Regions from separate parts of the Peribacillus sp. SIMBA_075 genome, predicted to be linked through region 1. Evidence: riboswitches for the same ligand, from Rfam matches in the RefSeq annotation. Region 1 holds a riboswitch; the other holds the start of a gene.
What was found. A riboswitch is a leader RNA that binds a small molecule or an ion and turns the genes downstream of it on or off. The one in region 1 is predicted to bind ZMP and ZTP.

Region 1 (8,364 bases):
GATGACAATCTGTACGAATTGATTGAAATTTGCCGTTGCAAATAAATTCTGCATCGCATTGAACCAGATCAAAGCCGCTTTGTCCGTTCCGATCTCCATCGATACTAGATAAAAGGCCTTGTTTGGTATGCCGCTATTTATATGGACACCATGATTATCCCGATCTCCTTTATAGAAGTTCCTCATGTGATCAGGCTGCAAATCTTTCCCCATTAACTTATTGTCAAATGCAGTACCTGGTGCTTTCATCGAACGGAGCGCCTGTCCTTTCAGTGATGGTCCCATTATATCAGCACCAATTAGCCAATCTGCATCTCCCGCTGTTTGCTTTAAATGAAATTGTTTTATGGCAATTCCAAACGCATCCGAAAGATGTTCATTCAAGGCCCCAGACTGACCATCATACTCCAATCCACTTGTGAACTGCGTAACCCCATGTGTAAGTTCGTGTCCAATAACATCGAGTGAATTGGCAAAATTGCTAAAGATGACCCCATCGCCGTCACCAAATACCATTTCATCCCCGTCCCAATAGGCATTCGTGAATTTATTCCCATAATGAACGTTCAGAATGAGATCAAGGCCTTTGTTATCAATTGAATTACGATGCAAGACATCCTTGAAATAGTCACGCACAACTCCGCTATAATCATATGCAGCGTTAACTACTGGGTCTGCATTTGATCGATCCCCTTCTTTCCTGGCCTCATTCTCCCGGAGTTTCGTTCCTCCCTTGCAATCATAAACATGACGGGCAGATTCTCCACGAGGACCAGCTCCTGCATCAGTTAAAGCGACAACACCATCAATATCATATTCCTTCAAGATTCTGCGCCTGCGCATATGACGGCTTTTCGCTAAACTGACCCGTGCTTCTTCCACATCATTTTGTGCCAAATTCTCAAGAATATAGTTAGGTACGATGAAACACTGACACTTTTTGGAACAATCTCTTTTGTGCATATTCAACACTCCTTCATGTTTTTTTTCGATCCATTACATTTTCGTTATACAATAATGCCAACGCGTCTGTCCTCAACATCCTTCATGGTACTTATCCGTTCAACAAGTGTTTGATGCTTTTCCTATATTCAACACATTTCTATAGATTACTTTCGCCGGACTACCCCCATTTTCCTCCATTTCTTCCACTCTTCTACTTGCAAACTCTTTCTCGGCAAATTCACTCCTTAGTTACAGTTATTCTTCTTAGTCGATATGCCCATTCATCTTTAACAAATACAAACTTCCAATTTTTTAATAAATTTCATATTTTTCTCACATTTTTCTTTTATCATCTATATAGTGAAATTAATAGTACGACTCGGAGGTCCTGAATAAATGGAAACTAAACAACCAAACACTTCTCTGTATAGAACAGTATGGAGATGGCATTTCTATGCTGGAATTATTTTCGCACCCTTACTTATTATTCTAGCAGTCACTGGCTCAATCTATTTATTTAAGCCACAAATTGAACAAGTACTTTATCAAGACTTCAACGAGGTTACTCCGCAAGAAGATAAAATACCAGCATCCCAGCAGATTGAGCAAGTGAAGAAACTTTACCCTGATGCAGTGGTGACAAAATATCATCCCGGAGAAAGTGCCTCTCGTTCAAGTGAAGTAGGCATTACTTCTAATAATGAGTCTCTTACGATTTTCATGGATCCGTATACTGGTAAATCTATTGGAGAGTTAAATGATGAAGACAGAATCATGGATAAAATCGAGGAAATTCATGGTGAACTAATGGCTGGCACCTTAGGTGATAGAATTGTAGAGTTAGCTGCGTGCTGGGCAGTTGTGTTAATTGTCTCCGGTCTTTATTTATGGTATCCAAAAAAGAAGCAAGGTCTTTCTGGTGTACTTTTTCCAAGATTAAATAAAGGAAAAAATATTTTCAGAAGAGATTTACATGCAGTACCTGCCTTTTGGATAACTGCAGGTATGCTATTTTTAATTATGACAGGATTGCCTTGGTCAGGTTTTTGGGGAAGTAATTTTCAATCGTTAGCTACCAATTCTGGATCTGGGTATCCTCCATCTATATGGTCGGGAAGTGCTCCAACATCCTCAATTAAAACAAAAGATATTGCAGATGTTCCTTGGGCAGCAGAAAATTTAGATGTACCTATCTCAGGTATTCAAGGTTTTATCCCACTGTCCATTGATGATGTAGTTACAATTGCGAATCGTGAGGGTATGCATCCAAGTTATAGCATAAATATTCCAAATGAAACAGATGGCGTTTATACATTATCAGCTTTTCCACCGAAAGCACAAGATGAAGCAACTATGCATATCGACCAATATTCCGGTGCAGTTCTAGCTGATTATCGTTATGATCATTACGGTTTAATAGGAAAAATAGTTGCATGGGGAATTACATTGCACAAAGGGACCCAATTTGGTTTGATTAATCAAATAAGCAGCCTTCTTATTTGTTTAGGAATAATTCTTGTTGCCGTTAGTGGTTTTTATTTATGGTGGAAGCGAAAGCCGAAAAAAGGATTAGGTGCACCAAAAGCTCCTCATATAAAGAACATGAAATCCTTTCTAATTCTGTTAATAGGTCTAGGAATTTTGTTTCCTTTGGTTGGTTTGTCGCTTATTGTTGTGTGGCTAATTGACTGGTTAATTATTAAAAGAAGATCTGCAGTTAAGAAGGTTATGAATGCATAATTCGAAATGTAAAGGGTGGCTTTTGCCGTGAAAAAAAATATATGTATTTTTTTAATCTTTATTTTCATCCTATTGCTAAGTGCATGTTCACTTGAAAAGGATGCCGCTAATCAATACAAAGAAGAGACGCCTCTTGAATCAGAAATAATCATACCAGAATCCTTTACTGCTAATAAACAGGAGACGATAAAGGTTGTTCTTACTCAAGGTGGTAAAAGGGTTAGAAGCGCAGATTTTGTTCACTTTGAGATATGGAAACAAGATGGATCTCTCAAATATAGTATGGAACAAGCTGAGGCAGAGGGAAACGGTACTTATAGTTTAAGTAAAAACTTTGATAGTGATGGTCTATACTATATAAAAGTACATGCTAGTAACGATGGTTCAATAATTATGCCTCAAAAACAGTTTATCGTAGGAAAACTTTCTAAAAGTGATTTAAAAATCATGCAAAAAGGTATGCATAAACAAGAGGAAAGTCATGAACACCATCATTAAATCTTTTCGAAAATCCGGTTTTCATTTGAAGACCGGATTTTCTATGGATATTTGCTACCCCGTTTTTGTTGGTAATGATAATAATAGGGTAAGAATTTTAGTTTTTATTTTTGTTATTTTAATAAATAACCAATATTTTATGGATTGGAGAGAATGGTATACCTATTGCGATTAATGGATTTTGGAATGAAGGCAATACCGAGCAATTGCTTCCTGTTGGAGTCTTTTTAACATCGAATATACTACATCAAAAGCATCGTCAGAATTTTGGGGGATACTGCTTTTCTTGGTTATTACCTTTCGCTTTGTTTCAACCTGCCTGAGAAAAAGGAAAAAATTTCACTTCTCCCTAAACCTAGCTGGATTAGCAAGAAGTAAAATACACCTTTCCAAAGCCTATTTAAAAAATCAAGGGAACATACTGGTTCAACCAATATCCCCATTATAGAGTTACTTTTTATACACTCGTTAAATCCCCATTACTGGAGTTAGTTTTTTTCTTTTTACTTTTATTTCTCATTATAAATTTTTCCATATAATAAATGATAATTATAAATACAGACATAATGCCAAAATACGATATGATAACACCTAAAGCGTTCGAATTCTCGAATTGGCCTTTTTCCCCTCTTAGGCTGCCTTCTGACATTGGTTTTTCAAATTGGCCTTCTCCCGCTTCGAAGCCGCCTTCCGGAGGATTTGGTCTTTCTCCCCTTTTGAAATCCCCTTGAAAGTTCGGTTTTTCTCCCCTTTCGAAGCCGCCTTCTGGCATTTGTGAGGAAGAAAAATTAAACACGTTCGCAACTCCTTGCAGCTGCATGATGAAATTTGTTGAGTACATTTGATAGCCCCCAAACACTAATAAAGCAATTGTTGCTGCTCTTGCTAAAATCCCTATGAATGGTTTGGGGGTTCTGAACTTCATCATATTTTTAAAAACATTCATTACCCATTTCCAATGTAATCCAATATGAGCTGCAACTAAAATAAGCACTAAAAACGAAATGGATATATGAGAAATTTTAAACCATTGTTCATTACCAACGTTGATATTTGGGAATACAACTCTTGAAATAAAAATACCACTGATCATAATAAAGGTCATTGTAATTAATAACATTACGTTTAAAAAATAACCAAATTTTGTTTTAAGAGGTAAATTAAGGTCAAACAATTTAACCGTGACTTTTTTTACCCATCGCCAATTGAGCAATACATGGATGAAAAATAATACGGCAATTACTAACCCGGCAATTTCATGAAACGTTAATCCTCCTAATACTCGTTTATTGAAAAATAATACGAACGTAACGGCCATTAAAATATCTAATCCAAGCTTCACGAACATCAGCTTTTTCATATCTTATCCTCCTAAGTAGTTTGTCCTTGAATTTTTTTAACTAACTCCCTATTCATATTGGTGAAACTTATTATGAATAGTTTTTCTTAATTTTTTATTAAGGGAGTTTAAGGAGAATTAACTGGAGGAATTGCATCTTGAAGACAATGAACTTACCAACAATTCCTTTATAACGCTAAACCCATGCAAATTAAAAAGCCTCAACTCCTTAAAGGAATTGAGGCTTGCATTGCTATTTATCATTTGGGCAAGAAAGCATCAGGGCGTTCCTTCATGCTTTCTTCCTGTTCCAATTAAATAATACGGGTTGTAACGATGCCTTCGATTTGTTTGATTTTTTCTTCCAAGCTAGGAATGATATCGCCGTTTACTTCACCGTCAATGTCGATGATCGTATACGCATATCCCCCACGGCTTCTGTTAACCATGTCAGCGATGTTCAAATTAAAGCCTGATACAGCCAGTGTGATTTGCCCAACCATGTTCGGAACGTTTTCATGGAATGTTGCCACACGACGATTTCCTGTAAAAGGAAGGGAAGTATTTGGGAAATTCACTGAGTTCTTGATGTTCCCTGTTTCTAAAAATCCTTTCACCTGACGTGCTGCCATGATGGCACAGTTTTCCTCTGATTCTTGCGTAGAGGCACCAAGATGCGGAATTGGAACGACATTTTTCATTTTCAGCACGTTTTCATTCGGGAAGTCTGTAATGAACTTGCCAACTTTCCCGCTTTCAAGTGCAGCTTCCATATCATTTTCATTCACTAGCTCACCGCGTGAGAAGTTCAAAATATGAACGCCTGGTTTCATGATGCCAAATGTTTCTTGGTTAAACATCCCTCTTGTGTCATCCGTTAATGGAACATGTACAGTAATGTAATCAGATTCTGCAAACAATTCTTCAATCGTCATGGCGCGCTGTACATTGCGAGATAAATTCCAAGCTGTATCGACAGAGATGAACGGGTCAAATCCAATTACATCCATGTCTAAATCCAGGGCATCATTCGCCACAAGCGCACCGATCGCACCTAAGCCTATTACACCCAGAGTTTTTCCCTTGATTTCTTTTCCAACGAATTGTTTCTTTCCTGCTTCTACAAGCTTCGGAATTTGTTCTCCTTCGCCTTCTAATGTCTTTGTCCATGCCACACCGGCAAAAAGGTTACGAGATGAAGCCATTAATGATGTCAGTACCATTTCTTTTACAGCGTTAGCGTTAGCACCAGGTGTATTAAAAACAACGATTCCTTGTTCGGTACATTTGTCGACCGGAATATTATTGACTCCCGCCCCTGCCCTTGCGATTGCTTTTAATTGATCTCCGAATTCCGTTGTATGCATGTTAAAGCTGCGTACAACGATCGCATCAGGGTTTTCACTGTCATTGTCGACCGTAAATTCGCCTTTATTAAATACATTTAGTCCGCTTTCAGCAATATTATTTAATGTTTTGATCGTTTTCACTTTTTCTAAAAGAATTGTGCTCATCTTGTTTGTCCCCTTTTGGTTATGATAGTTTTTTTTCAAATTTCGAAATATTGACAATATTTTTTGCCCATGAAAATCTGCATTCTTTAAAACTTCACTATCCTCTGTTAGTAAACAGAAAGAGGCAAGGGATAAAATCCCTTACCTCTGCCCAGGCGAACGGCTACGACACTATGTGTTCCCTCACGGTTATCCGTGTTTCGCCAGTTGCACATAGTCTTTTGATTGATTTTATTCTATCAAATTATTCAGCAAATTTCAATATCAATTTAAAGGTTTTATATGGAAGAAGTCAACACTCAGCATGACCGCTTGCGAATGGCCAACTTAAGCAGGTTTAATAGCCTTTGCTAAATCATGCTCACGCCAGTATTCTTCAATTTCCTCTAATGATTTCCCTTTCATTTCAAACCATCCAATTGGAAAAGCAAGTTTTTTCATCATTTAGAATGGTTCATTCTTTTGACCAATAGTAAAATAACGGAAAATAGAGTGAAAATGATCATGACCGAGATGGACGTTGTAAAAAAATTTACCCATGCGCTTGTCTCTGTGTCTTGTGGCATGACCACAATTTTTTCTATATCATGTTCTTCTGCAGCGTCATTCATTCTATTCATCGAAATTTCACTATTTGGGACAGTGGCGATAAAATATTGATCCTTTTCATAACCTTTCAGCCGCCCGCTTATTTCAAAAACTCTTTTTTGGGGCTCCAACTCCACATATGTTACTTTGCCATCCTCTAAAGTTGTGAAAAATTCATCTTCAGTTAATTCCTCAGTCGGTTCATTGTCATTATTAAAAATAAACACAATCCCCAAGGTAACCAAGAAGATTAGTAAATAAAATATTTTATTACGGAAAATCCGCTTCATCCTACACCTTCCCCCACGAAACAAACTAGGTCAATAGTATCATATAATAGTAATCATTAACAATTATTCCATGTTCATTTAAAAAGAAGGCCCTGTTGATTTCTTGGACTCGGGCAGGTTAGTTGCAAAATGGATAATATTAGTAAAAAATGGAGGTATAGCAAACTTGAAGATAAGGGGTGAAAATTTTGATTACTCATTTCGCAGATTTAGAATTACTGACAGTATCTATTGAAGGTGTAAAGCAATGCTACGCTAACCGCCTGCAGCTCCCCATTCTATCAGAATCTAAAGAGTTCATTCAGTTTCAGCTGACGCCCTTTACTACTTTGAGTTTTAAAGAAGCGTTTGAGCCCATTTCTCCAGCACACTTTGCATTTCAAGTCCCATATTCTCAATTTGATGAAGCGGCATCATTTATCCAACAATCCGGATTATTGGTCCTAAGACAAGAACATGGTCAGTATATCGACGAAACGAACGGAAGAAAAAATCTATATTTTCGTGATGGAGATGGCCACCTTCTCGAAATCATTGCCCATGATTATGTAAATGAAGATGAACTGAAGGCATCCGGAATGTTAAGAACACTTTATTTAAGAGAGATTGGCTTCCCTGTTGATTCGGTACCAAGCTTACGCGATTGGCTGAAAAGTAACCTTGGTATGAAAACGGAACAAGATCAAGATATATTTAATTTCGTAATTAGCGGAACAGCACATGCAATAGTGGTTTCAAAACAAAGGCCTTGGATCCCTATTGCCATGAAGGCCTTACCGCCAAAAATGGCGGTGACGTTCGGTACACCCGATAAAAGGTTTATTGATGAACTGACAAAACAAATGGATCACACTTTTTTAGATGACTCTAAGAAACTATTTATACTTAGTGATAGTTATCCTTTTTATATGGAACATACTCCCGAATTCAGTGCGTCAATGGTGAAAAATTTGAATTTACCTATTTGAACCGCGTTTTTCATTTAACCTGTAAAGGGGGAAATCAATTTGTTAATAAGAAAGGCAAACGTTGCTGATGCTGAAGGTATAGCAATAGTCCATGTCGATTGCTGGCGTACCACATATAAAAATATAATGCCAAGTGATTTTTTAGATAAACTGTCTTATGGGAAAAGGAAAGACGTATGGATAGAGAATATATCTAAAGATGGAAACCAGGTTTATGTAGCAGAAAATAACGAGGGAAAAATAGTCGGATTTATAAGCGGAGGAAAAAGGGAAACGAATGAAGTTGAAGATTCGGGTGATCTAACTGCGATATATATCCTCGAAGATTTTCAAAGAATGGGAATAGGAAAGAAACTCATCAAAGAATTATTTTTTATATTTAAAAAACTGGGCTTCCATACAATTTTTGTTGAGGTGCTTGAAGATAATAACTCTCGATTTTTCTATGAGGCTTTTGGTGCTGAATTGCTTAAAACCGAAAA
Region 2 (8,364 bases), on a different contig from region 1:
TGGAGGCACGTCACATTCAAATGATAGCTTTGGGCGGAACCATTGGGGTCGGGTTATTCATGGGATCGGCGAGCACGATCAAATGGACAGGGCCTTCTGTAATGCTTGCATATGCCATCGCAGGTATATTTATATTTTTCATCATGCGTTCTATGGGGGAGATGCTATATTTAGAACCGACTACGGGTTCTTTTGCATCCTTTGCAAGCAGCTATATACATCCTTTGGCAGGTTATATGACTGCTTGGAGCAATTGGTTTCAATGGGTAATCGTAGGAATGTCCGAAATCATCGCCGTTGGAATGTATATGCAGTATTGGTTCCCGGAGTTACCAGCTTGGATACCAGGTGTGGTCGCCATGATCATCTTGGGGGCAGCCAACCTCATTTCCGTAAAATCTTTCGGGGAATTTGAATTTTGGTTTGCGCTTATAAAAATAATAACGATTGTATTGATGATCGTTGCCGGCCTTGGCCTTATTTTCTTTGGAATAGGGAATGGCGGAGATGCAATTGGATTATCGAATCTTTGGGCAAATGGCGGCTTCTTTACGGGAGGCTGGACAGGATTCTTCTTTGCGCTTTCCCTTGTTGTGGCTTCCTATCAAGGCGTTGAGCTCATCGGCATCGCGGCCGGAGAAGCGAAGAATCCAACGAAGACCGTAACAAAAGCGATCCAATCAATCATATGGCGCATTTTAATTTTCTATATTGGCGCTATATTCGTCATCGTGACGGTTTATCCATGGGATAAACTAGATGACATCGGAAGTCCATTCGTTTCAACCTTTGCTAAAATCGGTATCACAGCAGCTGCAGGAATCATTAACTTTGTCGTAATCACTGCGGCAATGTCCGGATGCAACAGTGGGATCTTCAGTGCAGGGCGTATGCTTTACACGCTGGCATTGAATGGCCAAGCTCCTAAAATCTTTGCAAAAGTATCTAAAAGTGGAGTGCCGGCATATTGTACGATCGCTGTACTATTAGGATTGGGTATCGGGGTTGTCCTGAATTACCTTGCACCGCCGGAATTATTCCTTTATGTGTACAGTGCGAGTGTTTTACCCGGAATGATTCCATGGTTTGTCATACTTATCAGTGAGCTTAAATTCAGAAAGGTAAATGCTGCTGAAATGGAGAAACATCCGTTCAAAATGCCGTTTGCCCCTTACAGTAATTATGCGACAATTGCCTTTTTACTGATGGTGCTGGTGGGTATGTGGATCAATCCCAGTACAAGGATTTCCTTGGTTGTCGGGATCGTTTTCCTAGCATTGGTCGTAGTAAGTTATTACATGCTGAAAATGGATAAACGAATACCATTGGATGCTAAATCCGATGATGAGATTTCCAGTTAAGAAGTCTCGTGCCATTTCGATAAAAAGATGAGTGATACGAGTTTTTCTATAATAAGGATTTTGGGAGATCATCTTGGTTAATCTACGTTCATGACTCGAGCTTTGCCGAGTGTGTTTCCCCTTAGTATAAATATAATAGACACTAATTAAAGTTGTGCATAAATTGTGGACAAAACAAAGAGAGATAAAGAGAAATCTTCATCCCTCAGGCTTTTTCCCAACTTGTGCATGACTTTTTTTGAGGAAAGAACAGTTATTGTAGAAAAAATTCTCAATAAAGCTATGGAGTATTCAAGTATTTTCTTTGGCAGAAAATGAGATTTTCCTAACTAGGCATGAATTCTATGTAAATGGTTTTGGGATATAATTTGTAAAAAATGAACGGTTCATTTTTGCACATATAGGCTATTTAAGGTTTTTAAGTATAATGTTTAAGGGAAATGATTATAGGTTTTAACATATGTTCTAAAAATCGAATGTTTGTTTTTTGAGCCTTCATTCGCCTAATTTTTTCAAATTCAAAAGAATATTGATAGGTAATTCCGAAAAATCAATGGTAATATTTAAAAAATATAAATATTTTTTTAGTGTTGTGGAATTTAAAATAATCTTATATACTTAAAAAAACTATTTTCCTATATGTAACTGGCGCAACATGGAGTACCATGGGGGAGCATATAGAGTATAAGCCGCGCGCCTGGGCAAACACTTGATTTATAGATCAAGTGTTTTTTAATTTCCTAGGAAGAGGTGTAGGTAGAGATGAGTAATATGCATAGAAAGATGGGGACCTTTGCTTTAACTATGACAGGTATTGGTTCTATTATCGGCTCAGGTTGGTTGTTCGGAGCGTGGAAGGCTGCCCAGATTGCTGGACCAGCAGCTATTTTTTCTTGGATTATCGGTATGGTGGTAATTTTATTTATTGCATTATCTTACGCAGAGCTTGGGGCAATGTTTCCTGAAGCTGGAGGCATGGTTAAGTATCCTCAATATTCGCATGGCTCTTTTATTGGATTTTTAGCTGCGTGGGCGAACTGGATATCTATCGCTTCGACTATTACCGTTGAGGCCATTGCTTCGGTACAATATATGAGTACGTGGCCTTGGGAATGGGCCAGATGGTCTCATTCTTTAGTTGATAACAATATCTTAACGACCAAAGGATTATTCATAGCTTCTTTACTACTATTGTTCTATTTCTTCGTCAACTATTGGACAGTCAACCTTTTTGCTAAGGCAAATTCATTTATTACCATTTTTAAATTAATTGTTCCAGGTGTAATGGCAGGATCGTTATTTTTTGCTGGATTTCATGGTGAAAACTTTACAAGTTCTCAGGGTATCGCACCATATGGTTGGGCAAGCGTTTTAACAGCAGTAGCTACTTCTGGTATAGTATTTGCGTTTAACGGATTTCAAAGTCCCGTTAATATGGCAGGTGAAGCGAAGTCACCGAATAAGTCTATACCTATTGCTGTTATTGGCTCTATTCTAATTGCAGGTTTTATATACGTTATGTTACAAGTTGTGTTTATCGGTGTAGTCGATCCGTCAATGATCGTGAACGGATGGAGTCATCTGAATTTTAATTCACCTTTTGCAGATTTGGCAATTGCTCTAAGCCTTAACTGGTTAGCGATTGTATTGTTTGTAGATGCGTTTGTTTCACCGTCTGGTTCAGGTGCCACTTATACAGCTACAACTTCGCGAATGCTTTATGGAATGCAGAAAAATGGGTACTTACCGAGGATCTTTGGTACATTACATCCACTTTATGGTGTTCCGCGTGCAGCGATGTTATTAAACTTAGGTGTATGTTTTATCTTTTTGTTTTTGTTCCGCGGATGGGGCGTACTTGCAGAAGTGATTTCAGTTGCCACACTTATTTCGTATATCATGGGGCCAGTTGCATTGGCAACATTAAGACGTACCGCTTCACATTTTAACCGTCCATTTCACTTAAAAGGTGCCTCTATTATTGCACCTTGCGGATTTGTTTTTGCATCGCTTACTTTATACTGGGCGCGTTGGCCATTAACAGGAGAAGTCGCTTTCATCATTGCCATTGGACTGCCTATTTACTTTTATTATCAAGCTAAAAATAAATGGAATGGATTCAAAAAACAATTTTTATCAGGTGTTTGGATGCTTCTTTACTTAGGTTGTATGATTTTGATTTCTTATATTGGAAGTGAGAAGTTCGGCGGAAAAAATATTCTTACATTTGGCTGGGATATGGTGGTCATTACATGTCTGGCACTTGGCTTCTTTTGGTGGGGAGTTAAGAGCGGCATTAAAACGGAATACATGGATGAAGCTGAAAAAATCAACAAAGAATTTATCAATAAATAACTTTTTGTGCAGGCACAGAAATATGAGTATAAAGAAAACATGGTTATTTTATGACCATGTTTTTTTATTTATTTTAAAATAAGTGCTGGCGATTGTAACGGTATTTTGGGTTTAAGGGTTTTTTAGTCTTTGCGATTAATTCACAAGTAAATAGTGAAATCTTGCGAGTTAAGTATGCTCTATCAGATAGAAAACAAAATATCCTACTTTTTAGTGAGGTAAAAGTATGAATTGGATTGATTTTAAATCACTTTCACCTATAGAATGTGTCTTTTCCTAAAGGTTTTCATAGTATATATAACTCTCCACATCATTTGAGAAAGGGGTTAATATTTTGGAAAGAACAAAGCTTACCGGGCGTATTGTTACACCTAATGATGCCGAATACGAGCATGCCAGGATAAATAATAACTTAAGTTTCCCTAAATTTCCAAAGGTCATTGTGTTTTGCCAAAATACCAATGATGTGTTGAATTCACTGAAGTGGGCCCAGGAAAATCATACACCTTTCCGGGTTAGGAGCGGCAGGCATAGTTATGAAAACTTTTCATTAGTGAACGGCGGTCTAATCATTGATATTAGTGAAATGTACAAGATCAAGGTCAATCGTGAAAAAATGATCGCAAAAATTGAAGCCGGAGCTGATTTAGGGCAAGTATATAATAAGCTATGGAAGTATGGAACGACGATTCCGGCTGGGACCGAAAGCGGTGTAGGTCTTGTAGGTCTTACGCTTGGCGGTGGTATAGGGATGTTAACGAGGCGCTTTGGACTTACTTGTGACAATATGGTTGAAATAGAAATGGTAAGGGCGTGTGGAAAGATGGGCGCCAAACTCATTAAAGCAAATAGGAAAATTAATAGTGATTTATTTTGGGCATGCTGCGGGGGTGGAGGAGGAAACTTTGGCATAGTCACTTCTCTTACTTTCAGGGTACACCCTGTATCAAGGGTATCGGTTTTCTCCGTCACATGGGGGTGGAAAGATTTCGAAGCGGTGTTTAATGCCTGGCAGGATTGGGCCCCTCAAGCTGATGAATGTCTAACTTCTGAAATTGAATTCAAGGCAAAGGAAGTAAACCAAATTATCGCTCAAGGTGAATTTGTTGGAACGTCACATAGGTTAAAGCAGCTTCTAAAACCTTTGACGAAAACTGGTTCACCAACGAATGTCATGATAAAGGAAGTCCCTTACATTGAAGCCGTAGGATTCTTTAATGATCCGAGTGGAAATCGACCGGCCCATCGTAAGAGGTCAGGTTCTTTCATTGAAAAAACTTTTCCTCAGCGAGCAATCTTGACGATGAAGCATTTTCTGGAAAACGCTCCAAATGAAAATGCAGCCATTTGGCATCAATCCCTTGGAGGAGCGGCTGGCCGTGTGGAACCAAAGGAAACGGCATTTTATTATCGGGATGCTTTAATCGCCCAGGAGTATTTGGCTACATGGACTAATCCAGAAGAAGAGCGGCAAAACATTCACTGGATCAAGGAACTTAAGTACGCCTTGTCTCCGTACACTACAGGTGACTATGTGAATTGGCCCGATACCCTCATCAAAGATTGGCCAACTGCGTACTATGGAGAAAATTTCAAACGGCTTCGAGAAGTGAAAACGACCTATGATCCATACAATACGTTTAAATTCCCTCAAAGCATACCGCCATTAAAAAGGTGGGGTTGAATGGAAGCATCAAAATCATTCGATATTAAAAGGCCTATTCCTCAATATGGGTATAGGGCTCTGTTATTTAGGTTTTGTATATATTAATTGAGGTAATCCCAAAAATCATGCTTATGAAATTAAGGTTTGCGTAAGGAAACGTTTGCTTTTACCTGATTTAATTGATTGTTATCAATTTATTGTTGAGGCATGTAGTTTCTTTCCTTATGTCATTATTGGAATTCCCTACATTAGGTTGACCCTTCTTTTCTTTTAAAAGGAGAAAAAATATAACATATACATGATGGTCCATCAATTTCCTAAAAAGTGGACCGCTTGGAAAAGTCCCGAAACGTCCAAAAAAGATTGACGAACAAAGAATAGATAAGGATTCTGTGCATAACTTGTGGACAACAAATAATCAAGTGACCATCCAAATCCATGAAACTTTAGTTTTTAAAATCGGGCAAAAAGAGAATGGAACTATTAGTTTTATTTATTTAGAATCCTCTATCTGCATAAATAGTATTAGGTTCCTTGAATATCATGTTGTATGAATCACAATAAATATATCGTGACTTGTTGATTGTTCAGTTAATTAAATTACACCTTTACTTATTGGTTTTATAGGATTAAAATCGGAGAAAGAATTATTATAATAGGATGAGCTGATTGGACAACCAAAAGCTCCTGAACGCGATAAGCGAACAGGAGCTTTTTGCGTTCATTTTGGAAAAAGGAGTTGGGAAGATGAATATTGACCATATTGAAGCTTTTATGTATGTTGTTCACCTTAATAGTTTCATAAAGCCGCAGAGGCAATGTTTTTATCACAGCCAACGGTTTCGGCAAGAATTAAGACACTTGAGAGTGAACTCGATTCAGTACTATTTGAGAGGCAAGGGAGAGGGATTATTTTAACCGAAAAAGGGAAAGCCTTCATTCCATTTGCGGATCAAATTATTCGCACCTTTCAACAGGGGAAAAAACAGTTGAAAACAGGAAGCGAACTGGAGGAAATAAAGATAGGGGCTAATATCATTACATCGCAATACTTTATTCCATTTGCTCTTCCTCTATGGAAAATGGAAAACCCCAATTTACGCTTTAAATTTATTTCAGCAACAAATGATGCATTAATGGATAAATTGCTTCAGAAACAAAGAAGAGAGACCTAGTCCCTCAAATTCTTTTCTACTATCCATATACATGACTTTTTCTTGTTATAAAAGGGAAATTTCAACAGCTACCTAAAACAGAAAAACTTCAGCCTTTTCCTGCTTGGAATCCTGGATATTTGGTCATACCGCCATCAGCATATAAGGTCATGCCCGTTACGTAGCTTGATTCAGCTGAGGCTAGCCAGGCAGCACAAGCGGCAATCTGTTCCGGTTTACCGATATATCCCATCGGTATCAGGTCGATGACTTCTTGTTTAGATTTTGGGTCATTGAACTTCTCTGCATTGATGGGTGTGTCGATTGCGCCGGGGGAAATGTTATTTATCCGTATCCCTTTAGGAGCATATTCAAGTGCAAGGGTTTCTGTCATCATCTTCACACCGCCCTTACTTGCTGCATAATGGGCAAAATGAGGCCATGGAATCCGGTCATGAACGGAAGACATATTAATGATATTGCCCTTGATACCATGATCGAGCATATAACTGATAGCTTCCCTGCTTGCGAGGAACATACCCGTAAGATTTACATCGATGACTTTCTGCCAATCCTCAAGCGTCAGCTTTTCGCTCGGGACTTCATTTTCAATGCCTGCATTGTTGATCATGATGTCGATGGTACCGAAAGTGTCGATAGCAAATGAAAGTAATTTCTTTACATCTGCTTCCTTTGAAACGTCGCCTTGAATGGCTGCGGCTTTCCCGCCTGCTGCTTCAATCGTTTTAATGATTTCCTTATGGTCGCCATTTTCAGTGTGATAATTTAATACGACATGTGCTTTTTCTTTACCGAACCTTTCGGCCATGGCTTTTCCTAACCCTTTTGCCGCCCCAGTGATCACGACTACTTTTTTCTCTAAATCTTCATACATCATTTATCGCTCCTTTTACTATTCTTTTGTAAAGCCAATCATGATTCCACCAGCAATTACGAGTACACATCCGATGATGACGAAGGCCATCTGCTTTTTGGATTTTCTCTCTCCTAAAAGAAAGATGCCTCCTAAAGTGGAAATGACGATTCCCATTTGGGAAAATGAGAATGCAATGGCAACGCCAACCTTTGGATTAGCGAGCAGGAGACCGATATTACCCACTGCCCACATCATTCCGGTTAGAATATTTCTTCCGGCATACTTATTAAACGGTTTATGTTTGATGGAAAGGAGCAGGGCAGCTAGGAACATGCCAATTGCTTGTGGCAGGATGGCCGACCATCCGTCAACTTCATTCCATCTGACAACAATGACATATGTAACATAACCCAACGTTGAAATGACAAGATAAAAAATCCCTTTTTTCATGCTTCCTTCTTTTTTGTTTTCACCGTCGCCATAGCTTGTCAGCAAGACACCCGTAATCAAGCAGATGATTGCAGCTATGCCGATGATGATTGTAATTTTGTCATTCCATTCCCTGAAAAGGATAACGGCAAAAAATGTATTTCCCAGGATTTGCAGTCCGGTTGAGATTGGAACGGTTTTAGATACTCCGATTTCCTTGACGCTATTAAACTGAAATAATTGCCCGAATGCCCACCCTATTCCGGATATGATGCCGACAATCCAGACTAGACTGCTCCATTCGGGTGGATTGATGATAGACATCACGATGGCAAACAGTAATGAACCGATTGTAATGCCAAGTGTTTGATTATAAGAGTTACCTCCAAGTTTTTCGGAAACAAGCACTAAGCTGCCCCATGTCAATGCAGGGAGTAGCGCAAAGAGAAAACCTTCCACAAATTTCATCTCCTAAACTAGAAAACAATGTTCTAATGAATATAAAATAGTTAGTTAGTAAGC

Region 2: it holds a riboswitch for ZMP and ZTP, as region 1 does, so the genes downstream of both, aimA (glutamate/serine transporter AimA) here and SB775_RS10195 (phosphoglycerate dehydrogenase) in region 1, are expected to answer to the same signal.

What each region holds. Positions count from the first base shown of each region.
Region 1 is NZ_JAWRYN010000010.1:26,296-34,659, forward strand. It holds gene SB775_RS10175 (M4 family metallopeptidase) at 1-963, opposite strand, end outside; gene SB775_RS10180 (PepSY-associated TM helix domain-containing protein) at 1,342-2,685, shown strand; gene SB775_RS10185 (FixH family protein) at 2,713-3,183, shown strand; gene SB775_RS10190 (DUF4405 domain-containing protein) at 3,641-4,543, opposite strand; gene SB775_RS10195 (phosphoglycerate dehydrogenase) at 4,837-6,036, opposite strand; ZMP/ZTP riboswitch at 6,179-6,257, opposite strand; gene SB775_RS10200 (ATP-dependent metallopeptidase FtsH/Yme1/Tma family protein) at 6,477-6,914, opposite strand; gene SB775_RS10205 (VOC family protein) at 7,103-7,882, shown strand; gene SB775_RS10210 (GNAT family N-acetyltransferase) at 7,922-8,364, shown strand, end outside.
Region 2 is NZ_JAWRYN010000012.1:35,096-43,459, forward strand. It holds gene SB775_RS11525 (amino acid permease) at 1-1,361, shown strand, start outside; ZMP/ZTP riboswitch at 1,993-2,071, shown strand; gene aimA (glutamate/serine transporter AimA) at 2,124-3,716, shown strand; gene SB775_RS11535 (FAD-binding oxidoreductase) at 4,051-5,400, shown strand; gene SB775_RS11540 (LysR family transcriptional regulator) at 6,201-6,557, shown strand; gene SB775_RS11545 (glucose-1-dehydrogenase) at 6,646-7,431, opposite strand; gene SB775_RS11550 (GRP family sugar transporter) at 7,450-8,301, opposite strand.